3 regions of the Bacillus sp. YC2 genome follow, and region 2 is predicted to be linked to each of the others. Evidence: predicted binding sites of a transcription regulator. Region 2 holds the regulator's gene; each other region holds the start of a gene.
The links. The regulator LexA, encoded in region 2, represses DNA repair genes until DNA is damaged. The targets are predictions, from matches to a motif close to CGAACATATGTTCG.
Positions count from the first base shown of each region.

Region 1: KY305_RS19600 (WYL domain-containing protein) is a predicted target of LexA. The motif match lies at 1,111-1,124, and genes of this name have one in related genera.
Region 3: KY305_RS10940 (ImmA/IrrE family metallo-endopeptidase) is a predicted target of LexA. The motif match lies at 3,995-4,008, and genes of this name have one in related genera.

Region 1 is NZ_JAHXDO010000025.1:51-2,295, forward strand. It holds partial or broken gene KY305_RS19590 (tetratricopeptide repeat protein) at 1-696, shown strand, start outside; gene KY305_RS20210 (hypothetical protein) at 686-817, shown strand; gene KY305_RS19595 (hypothetical protein) at 863-1,051, opposite strand; gene KY305_RS19600 (WYL domain-containing protein) at 1,157-1,384, shown strand; gene KY305_RS19605 (LexA family protein) at 1,377-1,604, shown strand; gene KY305_RS19610 (recombinase family protein) at 1,746-2,245, shown strand, end outside.
Region 2 is NZ_JAHXDO010000011.1:34,021-39,991, reverse strand. It holds gene tkt (transketolase) at 1-587, opposite strand, end outside; gene KY305_RS16115 (DUF896 domain-containing protein) at 756-989, opposite strand; gene KY305_RS16110 (YneB family resolvase-like protein) at 1,058-1,708, opposite strand; gene yneA (cell division suppressor protein YneA) at 1,724-2,035, opposite strand; gene lexA (transcriptional repressor LexA) at 2,192-2,812, shown strand; gene KY305_RS16095 (hypothetical protein) at 3,745-3,954, shown strand; gene KY305_RS16090 (spore coat protein) at 3,947-4,246, shown strand; gene KY305_RS16085 (YndM family protein) at 4,292-4,741, shown strand; gene KY305_RS16080 (prohibitin family protein) at 4,772-5,602, opposite strand; gene KY305_RS16075 (hypothetical protein) at 5,589-5,735, opposite strand; gene KY305_RS16070 (poly-gamma-glutamate hydrolase family protein) at 5,845-5,971, opposite strand, start outside.
Region 3 is NZ_JAHXDO010000005.1:227,835-233,805, reverse strand. It holds gene KY305_RS10980 (YqaI family protein) at 1-92, opposite strand, end outside; gene KY305_RS10975 (hypothetical protein) at 79-357, opposite strand; gene KY305_RS10970 (helix-turn-helix domain-containing protein) at 354-926, opposite strand; gene KY305_RS10965 (BRO family protein) at 994-1,692, opposite strand; gene KY305_RS10960 (hypothetical protein) at 1,745-1,885, opposite strand; gene KY305_RS10955 (helix-turn-helix domain-containing protein) at 1,940-2,182, opposite strand; gene KY305_RS10950 (helix-turn-helix domain-containing protein) at 2,348-2,755, shown strand; gene KY305_RS10945 (hypothetical protein) at 3,182-3,949, shown strand; gene KY305_RS10940 (ImmA/IrrE family metallo-endopeptidase) at 4,098-4,574, shown strand; gene KY305_RS10935 (helix-turn-helix domain-containing protein) at 4,586-4,765, opposite strand; gene KY305_RS10930 (acyl-CoA thioesterase) at 4,885-5,322, opposite strand; gene sdhB (succinate dehydrogenase iron-sulfur subunit) at 5,381-5,971, opposite strand, start outside.

The DNA of each region.
Region 1 (2,245 bases), on a different contig from region 2:
GCAGAAGCTTATTACGGTATGAAACAAAGTCATGTATCAATGCACCATGTCAAACAAGCGTTGGACATTTATAATCAGTATGAGCTTTATAAGGTGCGAAAGGTTCAGTGTCTATTCGTCATATCAGGGAATTATATTGATTTTAAACGTTATGAGAAAAGTCAGCCGCATCTTGAAAAAGCTCTTGAATTATCAAAAGAGTTAGATAATAGAAGGTTGATTAGTTCTGCTCTTTATAATTTGGGCACAAACTTTGGGGATAGAGGCGACTACGAACAGGCGGAAATCTTTTTAAGGCAAGCAGTAGAGATAACAGAAAAAGCAAAGCTGAGCAACTTGCCGCATTCCTTATTTTCTTATGCGAAGTTTCTTTTTAAACAGGGGAAAATGTCAGAGGGAATCCAAGCGAGTAAGAAAGGACTATCGGCCGCCGTATACCAAGGGGATAAGTTATTCGAAAAGTTACAGGGGTACCTAAAGGCCCTTTATGTAGATGCAGTAGATCAGCAGGGAGTTAATGAAACGATAGAATACCTGGAGAAGAATAAAAATTATTCATATGTCGAGGATATTGCCTGTGAGACTGCTTCTGTTTATGCAGATTCAAGGGAGTTTGAAACATCCTTTTTTTATCATAAAAAAATGGTTGATACGCAAACACAAATTCAAAGGGGAGAGTGCCTGTATGAATTTTAAAAAAAGCGTCTTCATTATTCTGGGGCTGTCATTGACTTTAGTGTGCGGATTCGGAATCAACTCAGTGGAAAAACAAACAACAGATACCATTCAAATTGCTTCTGATCGCCTTCAAACATGAGCCTTTTCTTCGGAAGAGGTTTTTTTATTTCCTTATTATAATGCGTCAAAAAATCCATTTGTTCTTTTTCTTATCCCACCTCAATATGCGCTGCCTCATAAGATTCTTAACAGCTTCCCGTATAGCACGTTCATCCTTCCCAGTTTTTCTCTTCAGTTGATCCAGCGAGGGATTTTTTCCGAAGTGGGTCATATTAAAAATAATCCGATACACTTTTCGTTCAAAATCATTCAATTCAATTGCCTCCTTGAGTAAATAATACCAGAACAAACATTCCCTTTTCAACTTGAAACAGAACAAAAGTTCGTATAAAATAATAGTAAAGAAGGAGGGGGCAGCATGAAAGCATTGTTAAATCGTTCGTTAAATGAAAAATCAGCACTGGACATGATTTATATAAAAGCTGATGGAACAGTCTCAAAAAGAGCAATTATAGTTCATCAGATAACACAGAATTACATTCGGGCATTTTGTTTTACGAGTAGACAGACAAAAACATTCAGGATAGACAATATTCTTGCTGTTGTCCCGTCTAACTATAAAAAAGGGGTAAGGAATCATGCGTGACATTACGAAAAGACAAGCTGAAACGCTGCAAGCAATCATAAATTTCATTAATGAGTACGGAGTGGCGCCGACTTATAGAGAATTGATGGAAGACCTCGGTTTAAGCTCTACCAGCACAGTGAAAGGCCTGCTGGACAAATTAAAGGATAAGAATTACATAACGTGGCAGAATGGTTGCCCGCGTACGCTGAAATTAGAAAAAAGAGCTCAGCAACCCTGAAGCTCTTTTTCTATTGACTGCACCTTTTTCCGGCCAGTCCTACGAATTGGACAAGAACTGACGTTCGTAAAAATTGTAGGCTGCCCGCAACCATTATGATATAATTTTGAAAAATGTACCTTTTGCAAACGGGGTGATATTTTGTTTTTTGAAGAAAAAAATACAGAGGAATTGATCAGATATGAAGATTATCCCTATGCGGTTTATGCAAGGGTTTCGTCTGAAAAGGATAGCCAAACAACATCCATACAAAACCAGATTGACATATGCCATCATTGGATTGAAAAAAACAACTATGAATGGAAAGACGAGGCTATCCAGCTGGACGATGGTATAAGCGGAACAATTCTTCTCGACCGTAAAGCCATGCAACTAATTTTAAACAAAGCCACGAATCACAAGTTGAAAATGGTTGTATTCAAATCCATCAGCCGGCTTGCGAGGGATCTGAAGGATGCGCTGGATATAAAAGAGGTTTTGCTGGCGCACGGTGTTCGTGTAGTTACGCTGGAAGAGGGATATGACAGTTTATATGAAGGAAAAAATTCAATGAAGTTCGAAATGTTTTCCATGTTCGCTGCTCAATACCCACAGACAATATCGGTTTCAGCAAGTAGCGCGCTCGCAGCAAAAGCAAGACG
Region 2 (5,971 bases):
CGGTCTAAATCGCCGTCTAAAGAAATGTCATTAGAATCGTACAGTACGATAAGCCGGCCTAATTGAAGATGGCCTGCAAGCGAAGCAGCTTCAGAAGAGATACCTTCCATCAGATCGCCGTCACCGCAAATGCCGTATGTATAATGATCAACCACGTTGAATGAATCACGGTTATATGTTTCAGCCAAATGGCGTTCAGCCAGCGCCATGCCGACTGCCATAGCGATACCCTGACCAAGAGGCCCAGTCGTTGCGTCTACACCTGCCGTATGTCCGAACTCCGGATGTCCCGGTGTTTTGCTTCCCCATTGGCGGAATTGTTTGAGATCGTCAATGCTGAGATCATATCCGCTCAAGTGCAGCATGCTGTATAAAAGCATTGAGCCGTGTCCAGCAGATAATACAAAGCGGTCGCGGTTAAACCAGCTCGGATTCTGCGGATTCACATTCATAAAATTCGTCCATAATGTGTAAGCCATCGGCGCAGCCCCCATCGGCATGCCCGGATGTCCGGAATTTGCTTTTTCAATAGCGTCTATAGATAGTGTACGTATGGTGGCAACTGATTTCTTTTCAATTGTATCCATCATAATCCCCTTCCTTATTGTTGTACCCTTTCATCATAAAGCGATGCCGACTTTTTCTCAACTCTTTCAGCTTAAATTTGAGATAAACTTGTTGAATTTTGTCGTAAAGCAAGGTTTGGTATTAGTATATACGAAAAAAGAATACGATATTGCCGTATTCTTTCTTTTTTAATGAAGTTTATTATTTTGTTGTTCTCTTTTTAATTTTTCTGGAGTGACGTCATTGCCTTCCGGATCAATGATTTTTACGCTTTTTAATGTATTTTTCATTGAAGAGCGGAAGCCTTTCAGATACTCTTGGCGCAGCTTTTGCTGTTCCGCTTTTTCCTCATCTGTTATCGTGTTTGCCTTTGCTTTTTGAGCCAGTTCGTTAATTCTCGCAATTTTTTCTTTAGAAATCATAATAAGCTCCTTTGGTGCGTGTTGATTATATACTACTAAATCATGGTGTGTTTTACAACTGATGCACGTCAGCTGTCCTCTTTGTCCTGTGTATATTCCTGAAAGCGCCGGTGAACCGTGGCTTTTGACACATCATAGCCGAAACCTCTTAAGGTGGCTGCGATCTCTGCAAAGGTGAGCTTATTGGCTCTGAGCCGGACAATTTCTGAAATAGGGACCTCTATCTTATCTTTCCCGCTGTTTTCATGTCTGTTTTTTAAGTTCCGCTCAGGTTTATAGCCGTTTTTGACCGCTCTTTTCATACCGCGCCTGATTTTCATATTATGAATCTTTCTTTGATATTCCTCAACAATACTGACTATTTCAAGCACCATCGAATCGGCTTCTGAAAGTTCAAGTTCTCCTTTATGGGCTGTCGTATAAATTTTTACGCTTTCCCTATAGATACAGTGCAAAAGCGCGATTTTGGCATTTCCCCTGCCGAGCCTTGTTTCGTCCTGCACCAATATCGCATCAATGTCTGATTTTTTAATTTCATCAAGCATTTCAAATACCCCGTCACGGTCCATTTCATAACCGCTGGCTTTTTCAGAAATGACTTTTACGACTTCCATGCCGTTTGCTGCTGCGATCTCACTAAGCTCCTCTTCTTGTCTTTTTAAAGACGTTTGCTGCTGTTCTTTGTTTGTGCTTACACGGGCATAAATGAGCGCCTTCATTTCTCTCTGTCCTCTCTATTTGACGATTGCCAGCTGATACGCGGCCGGATGCTCCTTCTTCAAAGGAAGAATCAGCTCGTCTCCCGGTTTTATATCAGCGGTTTGGAGATGGTTATTCTCCGTCACCCATTCAATGAAATCCTCTTTATCGATCTTTTTCTTCTCAGCCACATGATCTGCAAGTGACCACAGTGTATCGCCGTCCTGAACTTTTATTTTAACATACTGGCCAAGCCCTTGATCGCTGCCCGCACAAGAGACAAGTAAAATAGCAGCGCCTAAAATCGCAGTGAACAGACCGACAAATATGATAGATTCTTTAGCCATCAAAACAACCTCCAATAAGAATGTTTGTTCGCTTTTCATATCACTCAGTATATACGAACAAACGTTTCTGTCAATCGTTTTTTTCGAACCTATGTTTGTACTGTCAGGAAAATCATGCTATAATCTACTTAAAATCGACGTTTTGAGGTGCGAAAAATGACGAAGCTATCAAAAAGGCAACTTGATATCCTGCGATTTATTAAAGAAGAAGTCAAAACTAAAGGGTATCCGCCTTCTGTAAGAGAGATTGGAGAAGCTGTAGGACTGGCCTCCAGTTCAACCGTCCATGGGCATTTGGCGCGGTTGGAGACAAAAGGTCTGATCAGACGGGATCCTACTAAACCGAGGGCGATAGAGGTATTGGATGAAGAAGAAGTTCAAATACCGAAAAGCCAGGTCGTAAACGTTCCCGTTATCGGAAAAGTAACAGCTGGAATGCCGATTACGGCCGTTGAAAATATCGACGAATATTTCCCTCTTCCGGATCGCATGGTTCCCCCGGGTGAACATGTGTTTATGTTAGAAATTATGGGTGAAAGTATGATTGACGCCGGCATTTTTGACAAAGACTACGTCATTGTCAAACAGCAAAATACGGCGAATAACGGAGAAATCGTCGTGGCTATGACTGAAGATGATGAAGCGACGGTCAAGCGCTTCTATAAAGAAGAGAATTACGTGCGTCTGCAGCCGGAAAATCCGACGATGGAACCGATTATCCTGCAAAATGTAAGTATTCTCGGAAAAGTCATCGGCGTATTCAGAACCGTTCATTGATTCTATTAAACTTACATTATTTTAAAAACCCCTTTTTTGAAAAGGGGTTTTTCATTGTATAAAAAACAGGTTCGTCCTGGCTTGGAAACGAACCTGCTAAGGAGGAAAAACTTACATCATGCTTACATCCTTATTATCCAACATTTTGGTTTTGAAATCAACTAATAATGTTTCTTGAAGGAAACTTTTTTACCGAGGTGCAGTCTTTATTGATTTGATCGGGGGAATCATCAATGTTTTATGCAGTTTTTATTGAGCGGCGAATATTTTTAAATATGAAAATTTAGTACATAGTACAATAAGTATCTAATCACCGAAGCATTGTTTACAAACAGCGGAGTTCGTTTTTTTAATCAAAATGATAATATCCCGCGCCGTAAAATCCTTTTATATGTGCTGGTTCACAAAGGTTTGAAGCGCTTTCGATTAATATTCTGTATTTATGGTATGGATCAATCATTTTTTATCCTCAGCACTGAGGTTTAACCAGCTGCCGCTGAAGATTTTAGCACTTAATGTATAAAAATTTCGTTCGCTTCGTATTTAACCCGCATGAAGAGCTATTCAAAATTGTGAACTTGTATCCTAAAAAATAATCGTCAGCTGTAACAGTCCCGGGGTCATCAATATAAAACTCCTTAGCATCTCCATCCAATGTAAAACTCCTTAGCATCTCCATCCAATGTAAAACTCGTTTTCAATTCAAAGTCAGTTGTAGCGGCACTAACAGACTGTATTCCGCAAAAAAGACAAAAAAACAGCAATTACTATCCATATTTTTTTCAATGCCCCCCCTTTTTTACGTATTTTAACTTTCGGTTTTTATCAGGTCTATTCACATTTTACAAAAAATACACCATCCGCCCACAAAATACCAGTTTAAACCATTCAGTTTTGCTTACAATACGTTTTAATAGTGCTAAACGAAAGGGATGAAGATTTTGAATGGGCTTCATGAGACATTAGAGCTTCACGAACTGCTTGTTTTTAAAAATCTTTGCCTGACAAAATCGTCCACGATGACCGGGCTTGTTCAGGATGATGCTTTAAAAGCGATATTAGAACAGGATGCTGCGAACACAAGAACACAGATTGATCAGCTGAAGCATTTATTGGCCGGAAGAGGTGAGACGCTTGAATGAGTTTTTTCAGAAACTTGTCGGTATGGGCAGCATGACTGAACAAGTGATTGCGACCGATTTTTTAATCACGGCAAAGGCTGCCGTCAGAAACATTGCAGCTGCCATAACCGAATCTGCTACTCCTGAAGTGCGGGAAACGCTCCAGCAGTATTTACATGATGCCATTGATACGCATGAGCAGATTTACAATTATATGACTGAAAAAGGTTTTTATCAGTCATACGATATAACACGGCAAATCGGCCTTGATATGCAGGCGGCGGAAACCGCAAAAGACTTGCCGCAAATGTAAACGAATCGGCATTTCAGCCGAAACCTCATAACGAAGGTGGTTTAAATGAAACACTTGATTGCTTTCGCCTCTAAAACGACATTCACTCTAGCATTGCTGTATGTAATTTTGGACCGTATGTACCAAGTATCCTTTTTAAACGTACTGTTTATTACATTGCTCTTAAGTTTAATCACTTATTTTGCCGGTGATTGCATGGTTCTTCCGAGAACAAACAATTTCACCTCAGTTATCGCCGATTTCGGCATTTCATTTATTATATTGTGGATTTTTCTCATGAACGTAAGCAGCTACGGCGTGTCTCCGGCCGCGGCATCAGTTATTTCTGCGCTTTGCATCTCTGTCTTTGAAGCTTTTTTTCATCGGTATTTAAGCCATTATGTGCTTCCGGAAGATTACCAAGACACAAAAGAGACAGAAAGCCCTTTGTTACGCTATCAAACGGAGGCTTCTGAAGAAATAATGCCGGAAAATGATCATAAAGAAAAAACATAAAAAAGGAGGTCTTCGCCTCCTTTTTTCCTTTTATTTTTTCTCTTGGTCATCTAACGGCAGCTGCAGTAATGAATCTGTGCCTGTCGCTTTTGGAGTTTTTCCGTCCCATTTTTCAATCCATTTATATTTGATCATTTCATCAGACATTGATTTCTTTATGATTTCGTTATAATCAGCGATTCCTTCCGCCTCAATTTTTTTCTTTTTCGCCTCTGCTTCCGCTATTTTAATCTCAGTTTGGGTGCGTTCAAGCTCCTGAGACGATTTCACCCTGGCATCAATTGCCTCCTGCGTCGCTTTATCCGGCTTAGGTACACCGAGTGTTAAGTCATCAATTAAAAACCCGAGGCTCTTCATATCATCTGCAAAGGTTTTTTGAACGTCCGCAGCAGCTTCTGCGGATTTTTGTCCGTATGTATCAATGACGGAGTATTTGCTGATTGATTTTCTTGCCGCATCCCACAGTCTTGTTTTTAAATATGTATTTTCAATCGTTTCAACGTCAACTGCGCCGAATTTATTAAACAAATCAACAACTTTGTCAGGCTGCACGACATAGTTATAAGCAATGTCCATTTCAATATTTTTTCCGTCAGAGGTTGCTACTTTTATATTTTCATTATTTACCGTTTGCATACGCACCGGATATTCCGTTACTTTATTAAATAATCCGACCAGATGCCAGCCTTGGTCTAAAGTATCTGATTTTACTCCGCCATTCGGTGAGTAGACGACTCCGACATAGCCGTTTGGTATTTTTTCAATGAATAATGACGCTGTGACGCCTGCAATCAAAAGCGCTGCGCCTATAATTACACCGCCGATTATTTTTTTTGTGCTTTTCCGCTTATTTTCGCTCATGCTGATCTTCCTCCCACGACTTTTTGAATTTTTTTGCTCCGCTTCCAACCTGCTTAAAGATAGGACTCAGCATCAGCCATAAGCCGAATCCGATAATGACAAGAAGAATAATAGAACCGATAATGACCTTCATTCGCACACCTCTTTTCCGTTATCATGTTCTCTCTTATGTATACGATCTTAAGAACTTAAAGTTTCATGATTTTCAAAAGAAAAAGCCCCATCAGCAAATTGTGAAGAGCTTATTTGTAATTGTTATTAATGAAATCAGATATTGTTTCTGTAAATTGATAAAATGTTTCGTTTTGGGTGAACATCCTGCTTTTTAATGTAAATGTCCCGAATAAAGATTTTCTGAAGCCCGTACTC
Region 3 (5,971 bases), on a different contig from region 2:
ACTTCATCCCCGAAAAAGTCTTTTTGTGTTTCCGGTTCAGTCGTCTTATCATGCCAGTTGTTCAGAACCATTGGATTTTCAATATGCTGCATCAACCAAAAACCTCCTTTGAAATTCCTGAGCAGTTGTAGGACTCATATACTTAACTGGTTGTATCATCCGAAGAAACTCTCTTTTTTCGTCTTTATAACCTTCCAGTCTCGCGCTTGCTTGCTGCATCCTCGCATATGCTTCATCTGCTTGTTTAAAGTCACCGCTTATTAAAGATTTACTGAGAATTTTCGAATATTCTTCAATCACTATCATTTCTAATTTGGCCGCGTTACGTCGCTTAACCAGCACTTTGTCATCAATCACACCAGCACCGCCTGCCTTCCCTCTTGTTTTGCCATTGCAACCTGATCCACTAACGCTTTCCGTGTCCATCTTTCGGCAAGCTCCTTCATATTCAGACCATGACTACGGGCCAGTGAATATATCAACGTTTTGTTCGCCGGGATCAGATCGAAAATCTGCTTAATATCAGCCATTGGCAGTTCTTCCGCCTGCCGGCCCGGTCTATCATTCGCCAACCAGCGCGCTAAATGTTTTGTGGCTTGCAACGCTTCTTCAAGCTGGTGGATCATGTTAATCACCGCCGCGCTTGCGCTCTCGTTAAGAGCCGGATCAATTGGCGCCGCCGCTGTCGGATGCAGCCGGAAAAGGTAATGTACGAGATCAATATGTTCGTATGCGCCGCACGCTTCAAACCACTTGATACATAATTCAGGTGTTAATGGAAAAACACCGTTCTCAACATTGGAAATAAACGATTGATTTCTTTTCCCGATGATTTTCCCCATCTGGTACTGTGACAACTTTGCCCTTTGCCGCTCGATTCTAAGAAGGGTGGATAAATTGTCCATATTGTATGGATTGTTCGACATATGTTCGCCCCCTGATATATTTAGTTTTCACTGTTAAAATTTAATTAATGAAGGAACTTGAAAGGCTTTAGGAAACCTTCCGAGGAATCCAATTTTCAATATATTTGATTGCGGATAACAGCTCCCGGCGCTTTATGTCTTTGTAGCTTGCAACGCCGAACCGGTCTTTTATCTCACGGTGTATTTCTCTGAAAAGCCTGGCCGCTTCTGTCTTACCTTCCGTGATGCTATAAACCCGGCGTGCTACTACTTTTTGAAACCGGCGCTGTTCTCCGGAATCCAAAGTGATCTGCTCGTCCACTTTTTGACTGAGCTCATCGATCTGTTTTTCATGATCGAACAACACATTTTGCATTTTCCGTTGTTGTTCTGCTGTTTTTAAAGTGAGTTTCAGCGATTCGATTCGCTGTTCTTCATCAGATAAAACTCTTGGGCCGCCGTACTGGCCTGTTTTTCGTAATGTTGGTAACACGTCATCAAACACCCATGATTCGAACTGAATTGCGGCGGGAAGCCTTGATTTCACGATCAACCGATACAAATTTCCTTCGTTGATAAATTTTTTCTGTTGTGTCCGATCCATTGAATCGGTGACCTCGTGAAACGCGACCCCACTTTCCAAGCAATGTTTTGATATGGCGTCATGTGGATTTGCGTAGCCAAGTGCCTCAGCCACTTCAGTTGCGCCGAAATAATCCTTGTTGTTAATTTGAATGATTGGCAGTTCTCCAAACTGTTTATGGGAGAAGTTTTGCAGTTGATTCATGTTGTTGTGGCCTCCTTTGCTTGTCCACCAAAAAAAGGTGAAGCAGAAAATTTTAAGCGTTTAACTTCAGGTCTTTTTTAGAAGTGAAATACGGTTCCAGAGCTTTACGGAAGCATTCTTCTCTGTCCATTGTTCCGTAATACTCTTTGCCGATTTTGATGTTTGTTGTTTTAGTCTTTGTTTGTTTAGCCATTGCGCTCACCTCACGACAGTGTATTCAAGTTGGACAGATGGACTACCCATGGAATTATGCTGTGTTTGTTCTTCGGCTTTCATTATTCTTCGATTCGTATATTTTGTTCTCAAAAAAATTTTGAATTGGTTCATCCAATACTTTTGCAATATCTTTAAGTAATTCAACATGAATTTTTCTGCGTCCCAATTCATACCCGTTATAAGTAGCAATAGGGATTTCAAGACTTTCAGCGACAAATTTTTGGGTTATCCCTTTTGCTTGCCTAATCGTTCTTAGTTTTTCATTTACTTTCATAATGCTCACCTCTCTTTTATACGATTCGAAGAACTCTTAATCACATATTAATTCTTCAAAACGTATATGTCAACAAAAAATATACTTTTTGTTTATTTTTTTTACTCATATTGAAGAATAATGTACAATTTGAAGAAAGTAAGGTTAATACATGGAGGAATAATTATGGCTCTAGGAGCACGAATTCGTGGGTTGAGAGAAAAGACAAACTTAACGCAAAAAGCCCTTGCGGAAAAACTTAATATACCTCATCAAAATTTATCTAATTACGAGAGGGGATTCAGACAACCTGATTATGACACTCTAATTAAAATAGCCGATTTTTTTGAGGTAACAACAGATTATCTGCTTAGAGATGAACCTCCAGAAATAAAAAAGAAAGTCTTTGAAGATGAGGCTCTGAAGATTTTAGAGGACCCTGACACATTAATTGCCGCTGCTGACGGTAAGATCACTGATTCCATCCTAAAGGCAGCACAGAAGATAATTGCGCAACAATTAGAAATAGGCCGCAAGCCTGGGGATATTCGCAACAACAAATATAAACCGGACAAGCCAACTGATGAAAGTTGATTTTTTAGTCTGTAGTGACACAAATAATTATATAACTTCATCACTTTGATAAGCCGATCCTCTGTTTATAAAAAAACGACGTCTTTGTTATTTTAGTTATCTTTAGTTATTTAGTTATCTAATAGAAGAAACCCAACAAAAACGAACGGAAACTAATGTAAGACAATTCGAATCCCAATGTTAAATTTTACAAGTACACAAACCCGCGTTTACCAAGGGTTCGCGAAATACCCCGTGTCCCAATGGTGTTCCTTCCGTGTCCCAATGGTATACCAGAGTAGTACCAAAAAAATCAGAGGAAATTACGGTGTTAAATCGCATTGAAAAGCGCTTATAGGAAAGAAAATTGCCGCTTTTATAAAGAAAAATCCGGCTTCTGCCGATATAAATAAAGTGTATTCATTTCTATAAAAAGGGGAAATTGCTTTGAAAAAATGGTTGTTAGGTATCGGGGCATTAACATTAAGTTTTTCACTAGCTGCATGCGGTGGTAAATCAAATTCAGATGCATCTACTACTACCAAAGAAAGCACAAAAGAGACTTCGGCTGAAACAAAGACGGAAAAAACGAAAGTTGATGTGGTAGATAAGGTCTTTTATAAATGGAATGATGAATCAGTCGGCGGCTCACCAAAGGTAAGCTCGTATGCAGTAATTAAAAACACAGGTGATACCACTGTAGATGTTTCGAACACAAAAATCACCTATCTGAACGACAAAGGGGAAGCACTTAGAGTTACACAGGCTAATTCAATGTACAGAAACCTCGCTCCTTCAGTAATAAAACCGGGAGAAGTGGCTTACCTTGGTATTGATGAAGACGCGAACGACGATATTTCCGGTTTAAAAGATATTAAAGTTGAAGTAGCGCCTTCCGCTTTTGAAACTGGTGTAAATGAACTCAAAGCAAGCAAAACAAAAGTTTTGAAAACTGATGACTGGGGCGGCAGCATTAGTGTAACTGGTTCTTTAAAGAATGATTCTGGCAAAGAGGCAACAGATATACAAGCGACAGCTGGGCTGTATGATAAAAACAATAAGTTCCTCGGTGCTTTGTTCCTCAGCTCCGATGATCATACTGTAATAAAGCCTAAACAAGAAACAAGCATAGATATGTCTGTGCCAAGTTTACCAACTAAAAAAGTAAAAGAAGTAGACCATGCTGACCTAAAAGCGAATGTACCAAACTATTAAAATACAATTGCCCTCTTGCGGGGGCATTTCTTTTTCGCTTAAAATAGAACGTATGTTTGATCCATTTTTTTCAATAGGCTATTGGACACATTTATCATAGGGAGATTGTACAAATTTTAATTTCCACACATTTAAGGGGGCGTTCATCTTGGTATATACAAAAAGTCATCTGGAAGATTGGATTGAAAGGCTATATAGAGAAATAAACATTCTCAATCCTGCTGACATCAATATTGATCATATTGCTCATGCACTGGATATTTTGATCGTCTACAATCCTGTAACCAGTTTTGCGCTGCGCTTTAATGGAATGTTCACCATTTCTTTAGATTCCCGAAAATCCAGAAAAGAACAATGGCTTGATTTTTCTCATGAGGTCTGTCACGAGCTCAGACATGTAAATAACGATAAGATCATGCCGATTTATTGGAAGGAATATTTAGAGTGTCAGGCGAATTATTTTGCATATCATTTCTGCATTCCTACATTCATGCTCCGGCTAATTGAAATCCCTCAGAACCAATACTTCGCGGCGCAGGTCATTGCCGACATATTCAAAGTGCCTGAATCATTTGCCTATATCCGCTTAAATATGTACTTAAACAAAGCCAGGCTGATCATATAAGAAGAGCCTTTTCAGGCTCTTTGTTTGCAACAGGTATGCATCTCATTTGAAATGTGATTCCGTACAGTTTTTTCACTGATAAACAGCTCGCTTGCAATCTCCTTTGTTGTCTTGTCTTGAACGAGCAATTCGAATACTTCTCTTTCTCTTTTTGTTAGCAGCGGCTTTGATTGAAATTCTTTCTCCTTCAAGTATTGTAACCCTCCTTGCTAAGGTGAGAGCGAATCTAAACGAATGGGTTTATATAGTCAAGATATCATATGTAAGGAGCGCATTGGAGGTGACGTCTCTAAGAGAAATAGTTATTCGTTCAGGAGAGCAGCATTCCTTTCTCTTCCTCCGTCCAGCTGACGGCTTTGCCGCTTTTTTTGGATACTTGGACCATCACGACGGAACCGGTAAAGCATGGCTGGCCTGATTCATTTTCCCCCAGATAATGAAGGGTGACGGACGCGTTTCCGGCCGTGCTTGTTTTGACATAGATCCGCAGATTTTCATATGGCATGACCTGGCGCATATAATCACATTGCTGGCTTGCAACAACCGTGATCGTTTCTGTGTTCTCCGCCTTGATGCGGCGCTGTTTGAAGTAGGAAATCCGCGCTTCTTCGAAATAAACGAAAGGGGTTACATTATTCATATGGCCAAACATATCCGTTTCTGAAAAACGTACTGAGACCTCGGTAAAAAACGAGAACGACTTTCTCCATTCTTCAAACGGCATGTCGATATAAGACGGTTTTTTCATAACCTTCAGCTCCTTATAAAAAAACCTCTCCCGTGCGGAAGAGGCTGTTTTCTCTTTCTTATACTCTGTCGCTTCCGAAGAAATTGCGGAATGCCTGTAAATTGGTATCTCTGTTTAACGCAGCGATTGAAGTCGTCAGCGGAATACCTTTCGGGCAGGATTGGACACAGTTTTGTGAGTTTCCGCAGTCCCCGAGACCGCCATCTGTCATTAGGGCTTCTAAACGTTCGGACTTGTTCATTGCTCCTGTCGGATGAGCGTTAAAGAGACGCACTTGCGACATTGGAGCAGGCCCCATGAATTTAGATTTGCTGTTGACGTTCGGGCAGGCTTCCAGGCAAACGCCGCATGTCATACATTTTGACAATTCATATGCCCATTGGCGGCGTTTTTCCGGCATTCTCGGTCCCGGTCCCAAATCGTAAGTCCCGTCAATCGGCACCCACGCTTTGACTTTTTTCAGCGAATCAAACATTCGGCTGCGGTCAACCTGCAGGTCACGGACAACCGGGAATGTTTTCATCGGTTTCAGGCGGATCGGCTGTTCCAGCTTATCGATAAGCGCCGTACATGATTGGCGCGGTTTTCCGTTGATGACCATGGAGCATGCGCCGCATACTTCTTCAAGACAGTTCATGTCCCAAGCCAC